3 regions of the Sphingomonas abietis genome follow, and region 2 is predicted to be linked to each of the others. Evidence: riboswitches for the same ligand, from Rfam matches in the RefSeq annotation. Region 2 holds a riboswitch; each other region holds the start of a gene.

Region 1 (4,546 bases), 1.2 Mb from region 2:
GCGGTGCTGGTAGAACAGATCGATCTGCTCGATGCCCAGGCGCTGGAGCGAGGCGTCGGCAACCTTGCGGATCTGCTCCGGCCGGCTGTTCATGCCCGCCATCTTGCCGTCCTCGATGTTGAAGCCGAACTTGGTGGCGATCACCACCCGATCGCGCACCGGCTTCAGCGCCTCGCCGACGATCTTTTCATTGGTGTAGGGGCCATAGACCTCGGCGGTATCGAAGAAGGTCTCGCCGCGATCGACCGCTTGGCGGATCAGCGCGATGCTCTCCGCATCACTCAGCGCATGGCCATAGCTGAAATTGAGCCCCATGCAGCCGAAGCCGATCGCCGAGACTTCGAGACCGCTTTTGCCGAGTTCGCGCTTCTGCATATCTTCCTCCGGCCCATCGACGGGCATTCATTCGTGACCGCCGGGGAGATAGGCATGGCCGCCCGGCGCGATTAGCCCATGTTGACGGCATATTCCCATATCCACCGTTCATGAATGAGCATGCCGCGATGTCGGCCGGCGCCGGCCGCCTATCTCTTCCGGACAAAGGGATAGTGGTTGCCTGATCCCGCCCGGTGGGCGATTTAGTGGAAGGGCGCTCAAGCACGAACGCCCTGTCGATTGGGAATTGCCCGTGAAGCCAGTATCGCGTCGTGCCGTGTCGGCAGCGCTTCTTTCTCCCGCCTTGCTGGCCGCCGCGCCGCAGCCCATTCCCACCCTCGCCCCACCACCGCCCGTCGCCGCGCCGGTGACGGCGGTGACGCCCCCGGCGGCAATCGCCATACCGCGCCTGAGCGCCGCGCAGCTGGATCAGCTGCGCACCATGCTCGACGACGCTGCCGCCAACGGGATCGCGGCGGACGGCCAGACCAGCGCAGCGCCGGCAAGTGCCGACCAGGATGCGATCGTGCGCGCCGCGCTGGATTATGCGTCCGCGCTCCATCATGGCCGCCTCGCCGATGCCGATTTCATCGGCAATTGGGGGCTGAAGCCTGCCGCCTACGATCCGCGCGCCAGCTTCATCGCCGCCGTGCAGGCCGATACTCTGGCCGCGTGGATCGCCTCCTTGCCGCCGCCCTGGTCGGGTTACGACACGCTGCGGAAGGCGCTCACCAGCTATCGTTCGATCGAGCAGAGCGGTGGCTGGCCGACCGTTCCGAATGCGACCGGGCTCGTGCCCGGCGCCACCGGCGATGCCGTCGCGCTGCTGCGCCGTCGCCTCGCGATCGAGGATAGCGCGCTTCCCAAGGGGCCGGCCCGCTATGACGACGACCTGAGCGCCGCGGTCCAGCGCGCCCAGCGCCGCTACGGGCTGGAGCCGACCGGCACGATCGGCGCCGCCACCCTGGCCGCGCTCAACGTCAGCGCCCATGATCGCGTCCGCCAGATCGAGGCCAATATGGAGCGCTGGCGCTGGCTGCCGGCGGAGCTGCCCCAGCATCGCGTGCAGGTGAACATCGCCGCGGCGGTGCTGACCATGTTCGATGCCGACAAGCCGGTGATGTCGATGCGGGCTGTGACCGGCCGCCCCGGCGACGAGACGCCGATGCTCTCCTCGATGATCCACAGCATCGTGCTGAATCCGCCGTGGAACGTGCCGACCTCGATCGCCACCAAGGAATTATGGCCCAAGGAGCGCGCGCATCCGGGCTATCTCAAGGCGCACGGCTTCCGCGTCATCGGCACCGGCAGCGGCGCACGGCTCCAGCAGCAGGCCGGATCGAAGAGCGCGCTCGGCCGGGTGAAGTTCGATTTCGAGAATAGTTATGGCGTCTATCTCCACGACACCCCCTCGCAGAGCACCTTCGGGCGCTACAGCCGGCTGGCCAGCCATGGCTGCGTGCGGCTGGCGCATCCGGTCGAGCTCGCCAAGGCGATGCTCGATACCACGCCGGACTGGGGGCCGGACGCGGTGGACGCGGCGCTCGCCAAGGGCGACACGGTGCGCGCCCGGCTCGACATGCCGGTCGCGGTCTATCTGCTTTACTGGACAGCTTATGCCAATGCCGACGGCAAGGTGACCTTCCTCGCCGATCCCTATGGCTGGGACGGACAACTCGCCGATCGGCTGGCGACCAGCGCCAACCGCGCCAAGACCATGACCGCCGCCCAATGAGAAACGGGACCATCATGACCATCCGCTCTTCCGTGCTGATCCTGCTCGCCGGCATCACGCTCCTCGCGGGCTGCCACAAGACTCCTGAAGCACCACCCGAAAACCAGACCACGGAGCCGGCTGCGCCGCCGCCGCCCCTCCCGGTCGCGCCTGCGCCCGAGCCCGTGGTCGCACCGCCCAAGCCGGTGGTCGCCAAGCCCAAGCCCGCCCCCGAACCGACGGCGGATCAGCAGATGAGCGATGATGCCGATGCGGTGGGCATGACATCGCGCACCTCGTCAGCCGCCAATGACGCGAACGCAGCCGGTAACAGCCAATAGGCCACAGGGGACGCTTTCGGCCCCACGCAACGCAATCCTCATCGGGATATGAAGACATAAGGATGTCTTTATATCCCGATTGACAGCCACGCCGCGCCGGTGTCTAACCCGTCGCGTCGAGGTTCCCCGCTCCAGCGATGGCGGCGGGGCTAAGACGGGAAGCCGGTGGCGCCTTCGGGCGGAATCCGGCGCTGCCCCCGCAACTGTAAGCGGTGAGCGGCGGCCCCTTATCGTGTCACTGGCGGATCCGTCCGCCGGGAAGACCGGGGCCGGCGTGTTGACCCGCGAGCCAGGAGACCTGCCTCGTCGCGATAACGTTCCTCGGACGGGGGTGCCTCCGGTGGATCGCGCGACCAGCGCCTGGCGTCGTGCCTTCGCACGCGTCGACGATATCGCGCGATGTCCGCTCGGCCTTCCGCCCTCATTGTGGTGCAAGGCCGATGCTGATCCCTCTCCCCTTCTACCCGATCCGAATGCGCAGGCGCGTCGCGTCGGCCTGACGCGGCGCGCCCGCGCCCCCTCTCACCATCCGTCACGACCACAACGGCAGGCCGATCCTGGTTTGCCGAAGGAGAAGAATCATGTCCGTTCTCGTTTCCAATCTCGGCTTTCCGCGCATCGGCGCCCGCCGTGAACTGAAGACCGCCGTCGAGGCCTATTGGGCCGGCAAGACCGACAAGGCCGCCCTGCTCGATACCGCGCGCAGCCTGCGCGCCGCCACCTGGGAGCGACAGGCGGCGCTCGGCCTCGACATCATGCCCTCCGGCGATTTCTCCTTCTACGATCAGGTGCTGGATGCCAGCGTGATGGTCGGCGCGATCCCCGCCCTCTATCGCGCGCTGGGCACCGCGGATTCGCTGGAAATCTATTTCGCGATGGCCCGCGGCCTCCAGACCGGGACGCAGGACGAGGCAGGCTGCGCCCATAGCCATGGTGGCGCCGCCGCCGACGTTCCCGCGCAGGAAATGACCAAGTGGTTCGACACCAACTATCACTACATGGTGCCGGAGGTGACGCCGAACCAGTCGTTCCAGCTCAGCTCGACCAAGGCGGTCGACGAGTTCCGGGAGGCCAAGGCGCTCGGCCATCACACCCGCCCCGTGATCCTTGGCCCGGTCACCTTCCTGCTGCTCGCCAAGTCCAAGCAGCCGGGCTTCGATCCGCTGACGCTGCTGCCGGCGATCCTGCCCGTCTATGTCGATCTGCTCCGCAAGCTGCAGAATGAAGGCGCCGACTGGGTGCAGATCGACGAGCCGGCGCTCGTCCTCGATCTCGACGATCGCCAGCGCGCGGCCTTTGCCACCGCCTATGATCGCTTCGCCAACGAACTGACCGGCCTCAAGCTGATGCTGGCCACCTATTTCGGCGCGCTCGGCGACAATCTCGCCGCCACGCTGGCCCTGCCGGTCGCCGGCCTGCACGTCGATCTCGTCCGCGCGCCCGAACAGCTGGATGCCGTACTCGCCGGTGCGCGCGAAGACCTGCTGCTGTCATTGGGCGTGATCGATGGCCGCAACATCTGGAAGGCCGACCTCTCCGCCCTGCTCGACCGGCTCGAGCCGATCGCCAAGGCGCGGCGCAAGCTGCTGATCGCGCCCTCCTGCTCGCTGCTCCACACCCCGATCGATCTCGCGCTGGAAACCAAGCTCGATCCGCAGGTGAAGGACTGGCTCGCCTTCGCCGTGCAGAAGATCGAGGAATTGGCGCTGCTCGCCAAGGCGCTGAACGAGGGCCGCGGCGCCGTCGCCTACATGCTGGCCGCCAATCGCGCGTCGATCCACGCACGCCGGACGTCGCCGCTGACCAACGATCCGGCCGTCCGCGCCCGCCTCGCCACGGTCAATATCGACTGGACGCGACGCGCGGCGCCGTTCGCCGAGCGCATCCGCCAGCAGCAGGCGATCCTCGCCCTGCCGCCGCTGCCGACCACCACGATCGGCTCCTTCCCGCAGACCGCCGAGGTGCGGAAGGCCCGCGCCGCTTTTGGCAAGGGCGAGTTGGACGAGGCCGGCTATACGCGCTTCCTGCGCGAGGAAACCGAACGCGCGATCCGCTGGCAGGAGGAGATCGGCATCGACGTGCTCGTCCATGGCGAGTTCGAGCGCAACGACATGGT
Region 2 (4,546 bases):
TCAGCAGGCGGCACGCGATCGGATCGGCGACAAGCAGGGGCCGATCCTCAGCCTCGTTGCCGCCTTGCAGACGATGGCGCGCCGCCCGCCGGCGCTCGCCATCGCCCAGCCTGGTTCGATCGACGATATCGTCCATATCCGGCTGCTGCTCGCCGATACCCTGCCGGTGATCCAGGCCCGCACCGCCGGGCTGCGCGCCGATCTCGACCGGCAGACCCAGCTGCGCGGCGATGCCGAGCGGGCGATCGCCGCTCTCGCCGCCAGCCAGACGCTGCTCGGCCAGCGGCAGGCCGAACTCGGCAAGGTCGAGCAGACCGCCCTTCGCCGATCGCAACGGCTCGCCGATCAGGCGGCCGACGAACGGCAGCATGCCCTCGGTCTCGGCGAGGAAGCGCGCGACGCCGCCGACCGGATGCAGACGCTGGAAAATGCCGGCGACGTGCGCGCCCGCCTCGCCAGGCTGCCCGGCCCCGAACTGCGCCCGGCCGGCGCCGACGACGCCCTGCCCGGCGCCGATGGCCCGCCGCGCTATGCGCTTCCGGCATCGGGCGAGGTCGCGACCGGATTCGGCGAGGTCGCCCCGTCGGGCGTGCGATCGCGCGGCCTGACGCTGGCCACCGCGCCGGGCGCCAGGGTCACGGCCCCGGCCGCGGGTATGATCGTCTTCGCCAAGCCCTTCCGCAGCTATGGCCAGGTCGTCATCATCGCCCATGGCGGCGGCTGGACGACCACCGTGACCGGGCTTGCCGCGATCGACGCGAAGGTCGGCCAGCGCGTGGCGCGGGGCGATGCCCTGGGCACTGCCGGCGCGAGCGTGCCGCTGATCACCACCGAATTGCGGCGCGACAACCACCCGATCGACATCGTCGCCATGGCCCAGGCGAACTGATCCGGGACGTCACGCCATCGGGATCACCGGTCAGCCGGCCGACACGGCCTGCGCGACGGAGGCGTGGTGCGGCGTCGGGCGGCCATGCTCGTCCACCGACACCATCGTGAACGCCGCCGTCGCCGCATGACGGCGTTCGCCGGTCAGCAGATTCTCCGCCCACAATTCGATCCCGATGCGGATCGAGCTGCGCCCGGCCTTCTGCACCTCCGAGATCGTCTCGATCATCTCGCCCTCGCGGATCGGCGAGCGGAAATCGATGCGATCGGAGGCCGCCATCACGATCACCGCGCGGCTGAACCGGGTCGCCGCGATGAACGCCGCCTTGCCCATCAGCTTGAGCGCATCGCCGCCATAGAGCGTGCCATAATGGTTGGTCTGGGTCGGGAAGACGATATCGACCATGCGCAGCCGGCCATCGGCGGCGGCGGCGAGGGCCGCGACCGGCGGCAGCGGCAACCGCGTCTCCGGGCCCTTGACCGCGACCAGCGTGAACGTCCCCCGCGTGCAGAGCCGGCGTTCCGCGCTGACCGTGCCCTCGGCGATCAGCTCGACCTCGATGTCGATCGAACTGCGCCCGACGCGGACGACATGGCCGCTCGCCTCGATGATGTCGCCGGTGTGGGCGGGCGCCGCGAAATCGATCTTCTCGGACGATGCCGTCACGAACGGCGCACGGCCGTGACGGGCCGCGACCAGAAACGCGATCTTGTCCATATGCGCCAACGCGACGCCGCCGAACAATGTGCCGTGGTGATTGGTATCACCCGGAAAAACCATGTCGATCAGTTGGATCGATGTGCCGTCGCCTGCTACCGCCATAGGTCTCGCTTCGCTCGCGCAATGCGGTCGGGCGCCGACGCGCGGCCAGCCGGGCACCCCGCGCAGGCCGATAGTCCGGCGGCCAGACCGGACACCCCGCCGGTGGTCGTTATCGCGTCGGAGGCAGGTCTCCTGGCTTGCGGATCGTCACGACCACCCAGGCCTTCCCGGCGCCGCACGGCACCAGTGACACCGAACAGGGTTGTCGCTCACCGCTTACAGTTGCGGGGGCAGCACCGGAATCCGCACCGGAGTGCATCACCGATTTCCCGTCTTAGCCTCATCCATGGGATGAGGAACCTCGACGCCCCGTCCTTCGCAACCGCACGCACCTGCGTCAAGCGCGTCCGTCCGGTTGCGCGCCATCCGGTCAACTTCACCCGACCACATGGGCATGGCTGCGCGCTTCGGAGAGGAAATGACGGCCAGCGGGGGACAGGCTCTTGTGTCGATAGGCGATCGCCATCCGGACGATGGGCTGCACATCGCTCAATTCGCAATAGCTCACGCCCTGGATCATCACCATCCGCATCGCCGCCGGCACCAGCGAAACCCCCAGTTCCGCCGCGACGAACGCCAGAACCGACGCGATCTGCGGCGCCGACTGGCCCAGTTCCGGCTCGAAGCCCGCCGTGCGACACGCCACCACCGCCGCATCGAAGATGCTCGGCCCCATGTCGCGCGGGGTCAGGACGAAGGCCTCGCCGGCCAGTTCCGACAGCGCCAGCACGCCGCGGGCCGCGGCGGGATGCGCCGATGGGAGAGCGGCCACCATCGGCTCCTCGTCGAGCACGTCGATGTGCAGACCGTCGAGTTCGACGGCATCCGGGCGGAGGAACGCCGCATCGAGCAGATCCTCCTGAAGCGAGGCGATGAGATCGAGCGAATTGCCTTCGCGCAGCGTCAGCTCGACGCCGGGAAAGCGGCGGCGATAGGCGCGGATGATGCTCGGCACGATCGGATTGAACGCCGCCGATCCGGTGAAGCCCACCCGCAGCGCCCCCATTTCGCCGCGAGCGGCGCGCTGCGCGCCGTGGATCGCAGCCAGCGCCAGATCGGGAAAATTGCGGACGCCGGCATAGAAGGCCTCGCCCGCCTCGGTCAGTTCCGCGCCCTGTGGGATGCGATGGAACAGCCGGGTGCCGATCTCGTCCTCCAGATCCCGGATCTGCTGGCTCAGCGGCGGCTGGCCGATGCCCAGCCGCCGGGCCGCGCGGGTGAAATTCCCCTCCTCGGCGACCGCCAGAAAATAGCGGACATGTCGCAACTCCATCGCTATCTCCAAAACATATCATGTTCGCCGATTCGAGATATTAGACAGATATCGACGGCGGCGCCACATGCGTGTCCGGAGACATTGCATGTTCACTGATTTTGAAGCGTTCGGCCTCGTTCACTCTCATCATGACGAGGGCTTCGACGGCCCCTTCGACCAGCCCGACATCGGCGAGATGATCGAAGCCCGGGACATGCTGACGCCGACCGTGTTCCTCCCCGGCCTGCTCTGCGACGCCAGCCTGTGGCGGACCCAGATCGACACGCTGGCGGGCAGCGTCGCGCCGATGGTCGCCGACCTGACCCTGGATGACAGCATCGCCGCCATGGCGCGGCGGGTGCTGGCATCGGCGCCGAACCGCTTCGCGTTGGTCGCGCTCTCGATGGGCGGCTATGTCGCGCTCGAAATCATGCGCCAGGCGCCCGAGCGCGTCACCCGGCTGGCGCTGATCGACACGAGCGCGCGGGCCGACACCCCCGAACGCGCCGCCGTCCGCCGCGCCGGCATGTCCTCGCTGGCGCGCGGCAAGTTCGTCGGCATCACGCGGGCGCTGCTGGATACGCTGGTCCATCCGGAAAAGACCGTCGGCCCGGTCGCGGATACCCTCCGCGCGATGGCCGGCCGGGTGGGCGGAGCGGCCTTCCTGCGGCAGCAGCGCGCGATCCTCGACCGGATTGATTCGCGCCCGGATCTGCCCGACATCCGCGTCCCGACGCTCATCGCCGTCGGGGACAGCGATCAGGTGACGCCGCCCGATCATGCCGAAGAGATGGCCGCGCTCATCTCCAATGCGCAACTGCATGTCTTCAAGCGCTGCGGCCACCTCCCCGCACTGGAAATCCCCGACGAGACCGCCGCGCTTCTGGCGAACTGGCTGCGCTGAAGAGAGCGGCTGCGCCGCCACCAAGGCGCGCGCGGATCGCATGACCGAAAGTTCATGAAACATTCCGGATCCGTCACATCTTCTACGTGCCGGAGAAAAAGACATGACGGATTTTGCGCGTGCCAGGGGTCAGCAGGAACAGCCATCGCAGGAGGGGCACAGCCCTTCCCGCTCGTTCATCCGTCGGGTCAAGCCATGGCATTGGTATTCGATCGCCGGGCTGGTGATCGTCGGGCTGCCGGCCTTGTGGATCGCCTTGGCCTATGGCGGCCTGCCGCGCCTCTGGAGCCACCACGAGCATAAAAGGATCGGCAGCCGCGAGGAGATCGTCTCCTACACCGCGCAGGACATTCCGGCCGACCCGATCAATCTGCACCTCAAGGGAAATCAGGGCGCCATCGTCTGCGCATTCAAGCGCGCCGGCTGGTCGGTGGCCGATCCGGTGACGCTGATCTCCTCGTTGAAGATCGGGGCCAGCGTGATCCTCCAGCGGCCTTATCCCGAGGCGCCTGTGAGCCCGCTGTTCGTGCAGGACAAGCAGCAGACGATCGCGTTCGAGAAGGAAGAGGGCAAGAGCGCCGACCATCGCCACCATGTCCGCGTCTGGCAGATCGGGAAGAATGACTGGCTCGGGGCGGCGACCTTCGATCGGGGCGTGGGACTCAGCCTTTTCACG
Region 3 (4,546 bases), 1.6 Mb from region 2:
ATTTGTGCGCGGAGCATCCGTGCGCCGTCGGCGGCGAAGGGCGTGCCGCAGAAATAGACCGACGGGCGCACCGCCACCGTGCGATCCGCCCAATAACGGCGGACCAGCGGATGATGGGCGACATCGTCCCGCAGCCCCGGATGCCCCGATCCCGGCGCGCCCTGGAGCAGCAGTTCGGGCGCGGCCGCGAGCAGCACCTCCGCATCGGGCGCGCCATAGGAAGAGGCCGGCGGCTCGTCGGCGAGGTTGATCGCGCCCGCGGCACCCAGCACCGCATCGTAGAGCGAGCCCTTCTCGGCCGAGAATCCCGCCCCGTCCCATGCCGCCACCCGCACCGGCCGCACCGTCTCGCGCGCCAGCGCCGCGAGACCGGCATCCATGTGGGCGATCAAGGCTTCGCCCCGCGCCGGTTCACCGACCGCCGCCGCCACCTGCCGCGTCGCCGAACGGATATCGGCGAAGCTCATCGCCTCGGGCACTTCGAGGATCGGATAGCCGAGCCTGCGCAGCATGGCGGTCGTCGCCGGCGTGGTGAAGCTGCCGACGATCACCAGGTCGGGCTTCTGCCGCACCACCTCCTCGGCACCGCCATGGTTGATCCCGACCCGCATCGCCGCCTTCGCCATCACCGAAGTTTCGGGATCGCGCGACAGCCACGTCACCGAGGCGATGCGATCGGGCGGCAGCAGCGCCAGCACCAGCTGATCGGTGCATTGGTTGAGCGACATCACCCGCCACGGCTTCGCCACGCCCCCCGCAGGAGACGCGGCGACGGCCAGCGCGAGGATGCCGCTCGACCAGCGCATCAGATCATCGTTCCGATCAGAAGTTCACCCGGACGCCACCATAGCCGGCGCGGCGCGGCGTGGCGAAGGTGTAGACATCCTCATAATGCTCGCCGAGCTGGTTCTCGACGCGGCCGAAGATCTGCACCTTGTCGGTGAGGTTGTAGGTCGCGTCCATGTTGACCAGCGTATAGCCGTGGAGGCGCACCAGCGAGCCCGGATAGGTGCCGAAGAACTCGTCATTCTGCGCGCCATTGTAGCGCACGCCGAGATTGGCGGAGAAGCGCTGGTGCGGCGGCGCCCAGCCGAGGTTGAGGCTGGCCGTGTTCTTGGCGCGGCGCAGCGCCTGCGTCTCCACCGTGCCGACCAGCACGTCGAGCGACTGCGGCGCGTGCAGATAGGTATAGGCCGCGTCGATCCGCCAGCCGTCGCCGAGCCGTGCCGCCGCCGAGACCTCGACACCGCGCTGGCGGGTGTGGCCGGGCAGGTTGACCGAGGTCTGCTCGCCGGCCGCGTTGTAGGTGGTGGTGATCTCGTCCTTCAGGCGATTGTCGAAATAGGTCGCGTCGATCGTGATGTGGCGATCGAGGAACGCCTGCTCGACACCGGCTTCCCAGCCATGCGACTTCTCGGGCTTGAGGTTCGGATTGCCGATGTAGATGCCGGCATAATAATCGAACAGCTCGCTGAAGCTCGGATCCTTGACGCCCGAGCCGACCGCGGCGTGGACGCGGGTGCCGGTGTCCAGCTTGTAGCTCGCCTGCACGCGATAGGTGGTGGGATCGCCGAAGCGGTTGTTCCAGTCGTGCCGCACCGAGGCGCCGATCGCGAGGCGATCGTGGACGGTCAGGTCATATTCGCCGACCAGGCCGACATTGGTGGTGTGCCGCCAGCCGAGGAAGGCGCCATATTGGGTGATGGTGGTGCGCTCGCTCTCGCGCTTGGCATCGACCGCGACGGTCGCGACCTGCTTGATGTCGTCGGTGCCGAAGTGGAAAGCGCCCTCGTAGCTGCCCTTGAGGCGACGGCCATGTGTGCCGTAGGTCGCGTCGATCGGCTGGCCCTCGCGCGGCGAATAGGTGTCCGCCACGTCGTAATCGGTGCGCTTGGTGTCGGCGATCTGGGCGGTCAGCGCATTGGTGAAGCGACCGTCGAGCAGGTCGAGCTGGCCGCGCACCAAACCGTAGATGCCGCGATAATGATAATGGGTGCCGGGCGAATCGACGGTGACGCCGCTCGCATCGGCATCATCGGTATCGGCATCGCTGTAATTGTAGCGGCCGACCGCGGTGATGTGGAAATTGGGCGCGACCGTCCAGATCGCCTTGCCGGAGGCGCCGACCTGATCGGCCCCGACATCGCGCGAGCCGCCCTCGGCGGTCGGATAACCGCGCGTGTGGAGCGCGGTGCCGGTGAAGGCGTAATCGAGATCGCCCTTCACCCCGGCGACGCGGGCCGCCCCGTCCACCGTGCCCATCGAGCCGCCCTCGGCGCGCAGCGAGACGCCGGGCGCCTCGGCACCGGTGCCGGTGATGTAGTTGATCACGCCGCCGATCGCGTCCGATCCATAGAGCGAGGATTGCTGGCCGCGCAGCACCTCCATGCGCGCGGCGGGATCGGCGAGGATCGTGCCGAAGTCGAACTCGCCGGTCGAGGGATCGGACACCTCGATGCCGTCGACCAGCACCATGGTCTGGTTCGCCTCGGCGCCGCGGATGCGGATCTGGGTCTGGCCGCCGATCGCGCCGGTACGGCTGACGTCGACGCCGGGCACGTCGCGCAGCGCATCCGACAGCACGCGGGTCTGGCGCTGTTCGAGCGCCTGGGCGTCGATCACCGTCACGGATGCGCCGAGCAGGTCGGTCGGGATCGCATCGCCGGAACGGGTCGCGGTGACGACGATCGTGTCGCCATTGGCATCGGTGCCGGGCAAGGCGGGATTGCTCTGCGCGTAGGCCGGCATGGCCGGCAGGGCGGCGCCGAGCGCGAGGATGGTGGCGATGGTCGTCTTCAAAATCTGTCCCCCGGGCGCTGAGCGACTTCGGGCGGGGGCTTCCGTCGCGGACGGCCGGCGCAAGGGACAGACGCGCGCCGGTGGCACCCCTCCCCCACAACCGATGCGGCCCCTGCCGCACACACGTCGCTCAGACGGGCAAACCGTGCCGTGGCTTCTCCCTGAGCCAAGGCAAGAGCGACCTCATCGCCGGCAGGTTTCCTGGCTCACGGGTCGTCGCACGATGCACGCCTTCCCAGGCCGTCAGGCCCAGTGGCCGGCCCGTCCGCGAGGACGGGGCCGAAGTGCATCGCGCTCTCCGCTTACAGTTGCAGGGACAGCCACGGAATAGGGCAGCGAACCACCCGCACCGCGTTCCCTATTAAGCCCCTCGCGGGGCACCGGCGCGATCACGGGGGATCGGCCGAAGCCCTTCCCCCTTGCGGCGGCCCTATACCGGGATTCGGCCGATCCGCCAGACAGAAAAGCTCAGGCGGGTTCACCGAGCCGCTGCTCCAGCCGCGCCTGCTCGTCGCGGATCGCATGGGGCACGCGATCGCCGAGCCTGGCGAGATCGCGCGCCGACAGGCTGGCCTCCTCGCGCCAGACATCCGCGTCCACCGCCAGCAGTTCGGCAAGCTTCGCGGGTTCGAGCGAAAGGCCGTCGAGATCGAGCGAGGCCGGCGCCGGCACCCGGCCGATCGGGGTATCGATCGCCTCCGCCTCGCCCTCGATGCGATCGACGATCCACTTGAGCACGCGGCTATTCTCGCCATAGCCCGGCCACAGGAACTTGCCGTCGGCGCCCTTGCGGAACCAGTTGACCAGATAGATGCGCGGCAGATGCCCCGGATTGGAGGCGGCCGAACGGCCCATCTTCAGCCAGTGCCCGAGATAATCGGCCATGTTGTAGCCGCAGAAGGGCAGCATCGCGAACGGATCGCGGCGCAATTCGCCGACCTTGCCCTCGGCCGCCGCGGTGCCCTCCGACGCGATGTTGGCGGCGAGATAGACGCCATGCTGCCAGTCGAACGCCTCGGTGACGAGCGGCACCGCGGTCGCCCGGCGCCCGCCGAACAGGATCGCCGAGATCGGTACGCCGGCCGGATCTTCCCATTCGTCGGCGATCGACGGGCATTGATCGGCCGGCGCCGTGAAACGGGCATTGGGATGCGCGGCGGGTTTGCCCGCGGCCGGATCCCAGCGCTGGCCTTGCCAGTCGATCATGCCGACGGCCGGCGGCGCATCGGTCAGCCCTTCCCACCAGACATCGCCGTCGTCGGTCAGCGCGGTATTGGTGAAGATGCAATTGGCGAACAGCGTATCGACCGCATTCCTATTGGTCTTGATCCCCGTCCCCGGCGCCACGCCGAAGAAACCGGCTTCCGGATTCACCGCATAGAGCCGGCCGTCCCTGCCGAAGCGCATCCAGGCGATGTCGTCACCGATCGTCTCGGCGGTCCAGCCCGGCACGGTCGGCTCCAGCATCGCCATGTTGGTCTTGCCGCACGCGCTCGGGAAGGCGGCGGCGACATAATGGACCTGCCGGGCGGGGCTGGTGAGCTTGAGGATCAGCATATGCTCGGCCAGCCAGCCGGCATCGCGCGCCATCACGCTGGCGATCCGGAGCGCGAAGCATTTCTTGCCGAGCAGCGCATTGCCGCCATAGCCCGAACCATAGGACCAGATTTCGCGCGTCTCGGGATAATGGACGATATATTTGTCGTCGTTGCACGGCCACGGCACATCCGCCTGCCCCGCCGCCAGC

The links. A riboswitch is a leader RNA that binds a small molecule or an ion and turns the genes downstream of it on or off. The one in region 2 is predicted to bind cobalamin.
Region 1: linked by a shared signal. The riboswitch ahead of metE (5-methyltetrahydropteroyltriglutamate--homocysteine S-methyltransferase) and the one ahead of PBT88_RS01975 (acyl-CoA thioesterase) in region 2 are both predicted to bind cobalamin.
Region 3: linked by a shared signal. The riboswitch ahead of PBT88_RS15060 (TonB-dependent receptor plug domain-containing protein) and the one ahead of PBT88_RS01975 (acyl-CoA thioesterase) in region 2 are both predicted to bind cobalamin.

The regions. Positions count from the first base shown of each region.
Region 1 covers NZ_CP115174.1:1,580,172-1,584,717, reverse strand. Annotated here, with positions in the region: gene PBT88_RS07780 (aldo/keto reductase) at 1-375, opposite strand, end outside; gene PBT88_RS07775 (L,D-transpeptidase family protein) at 629-2,110, shown strand; gene PBT88_RS07770 (hypothetical protein) at 2,125-2,430, shown strand; cobalamin riboswitch at 2,533-2,750, shown strand; gene metE (5-methyltetrahydropteroyltriglutamate--homocysteine S-methyltransferase) at 3,012-4,546, shown strand, end outside.
Region 2 covers NZ_CP115174.1:395,325-399,870, reverse strand. Annotated here, with positions in the region: gene PBT88_RS01980 (murein hydrolase activator EnvC family protein) at 1-889, shown strand, start outside; gene PBT88_RS01975 (acyl-CoA thioesterase) at 920-1,669, opposite strand; cobalamin riboswitch at 1,817-2,029, opposite strand; gene PBT88_RS01970 (LysR family transcriptional regulator) at 2,088-2,984, opposite strand; gene PBT88_RS01965 (alpha/beta fold hydrolase) at 3,073-3,870, shown strand; gene PBT88_RS01960 (LssY C-terminal domain-containing protein) at 3,974-4,546, shown strand, end outside.
Region 3 covers NZ_CP115174.1:3,184,578-3,189,123, forward strand. Annotated here, with positions in the region: gene PBT88_RS15055 (ABC transporter substrate-binding protein) at 1-806, opposite strand, end outside; gene PBT88_RS15060 (TonB-dependent receptor plug domain-containing protein) at 823-2,799, opposite strand; cobalamin riboswitch at 2,974-3,199, opposite strand; gene PBT88_RS15065 (phosphoenolpyruvate carboxykinase (GTP)) at 3,268-4,546, opposite strand, start outside.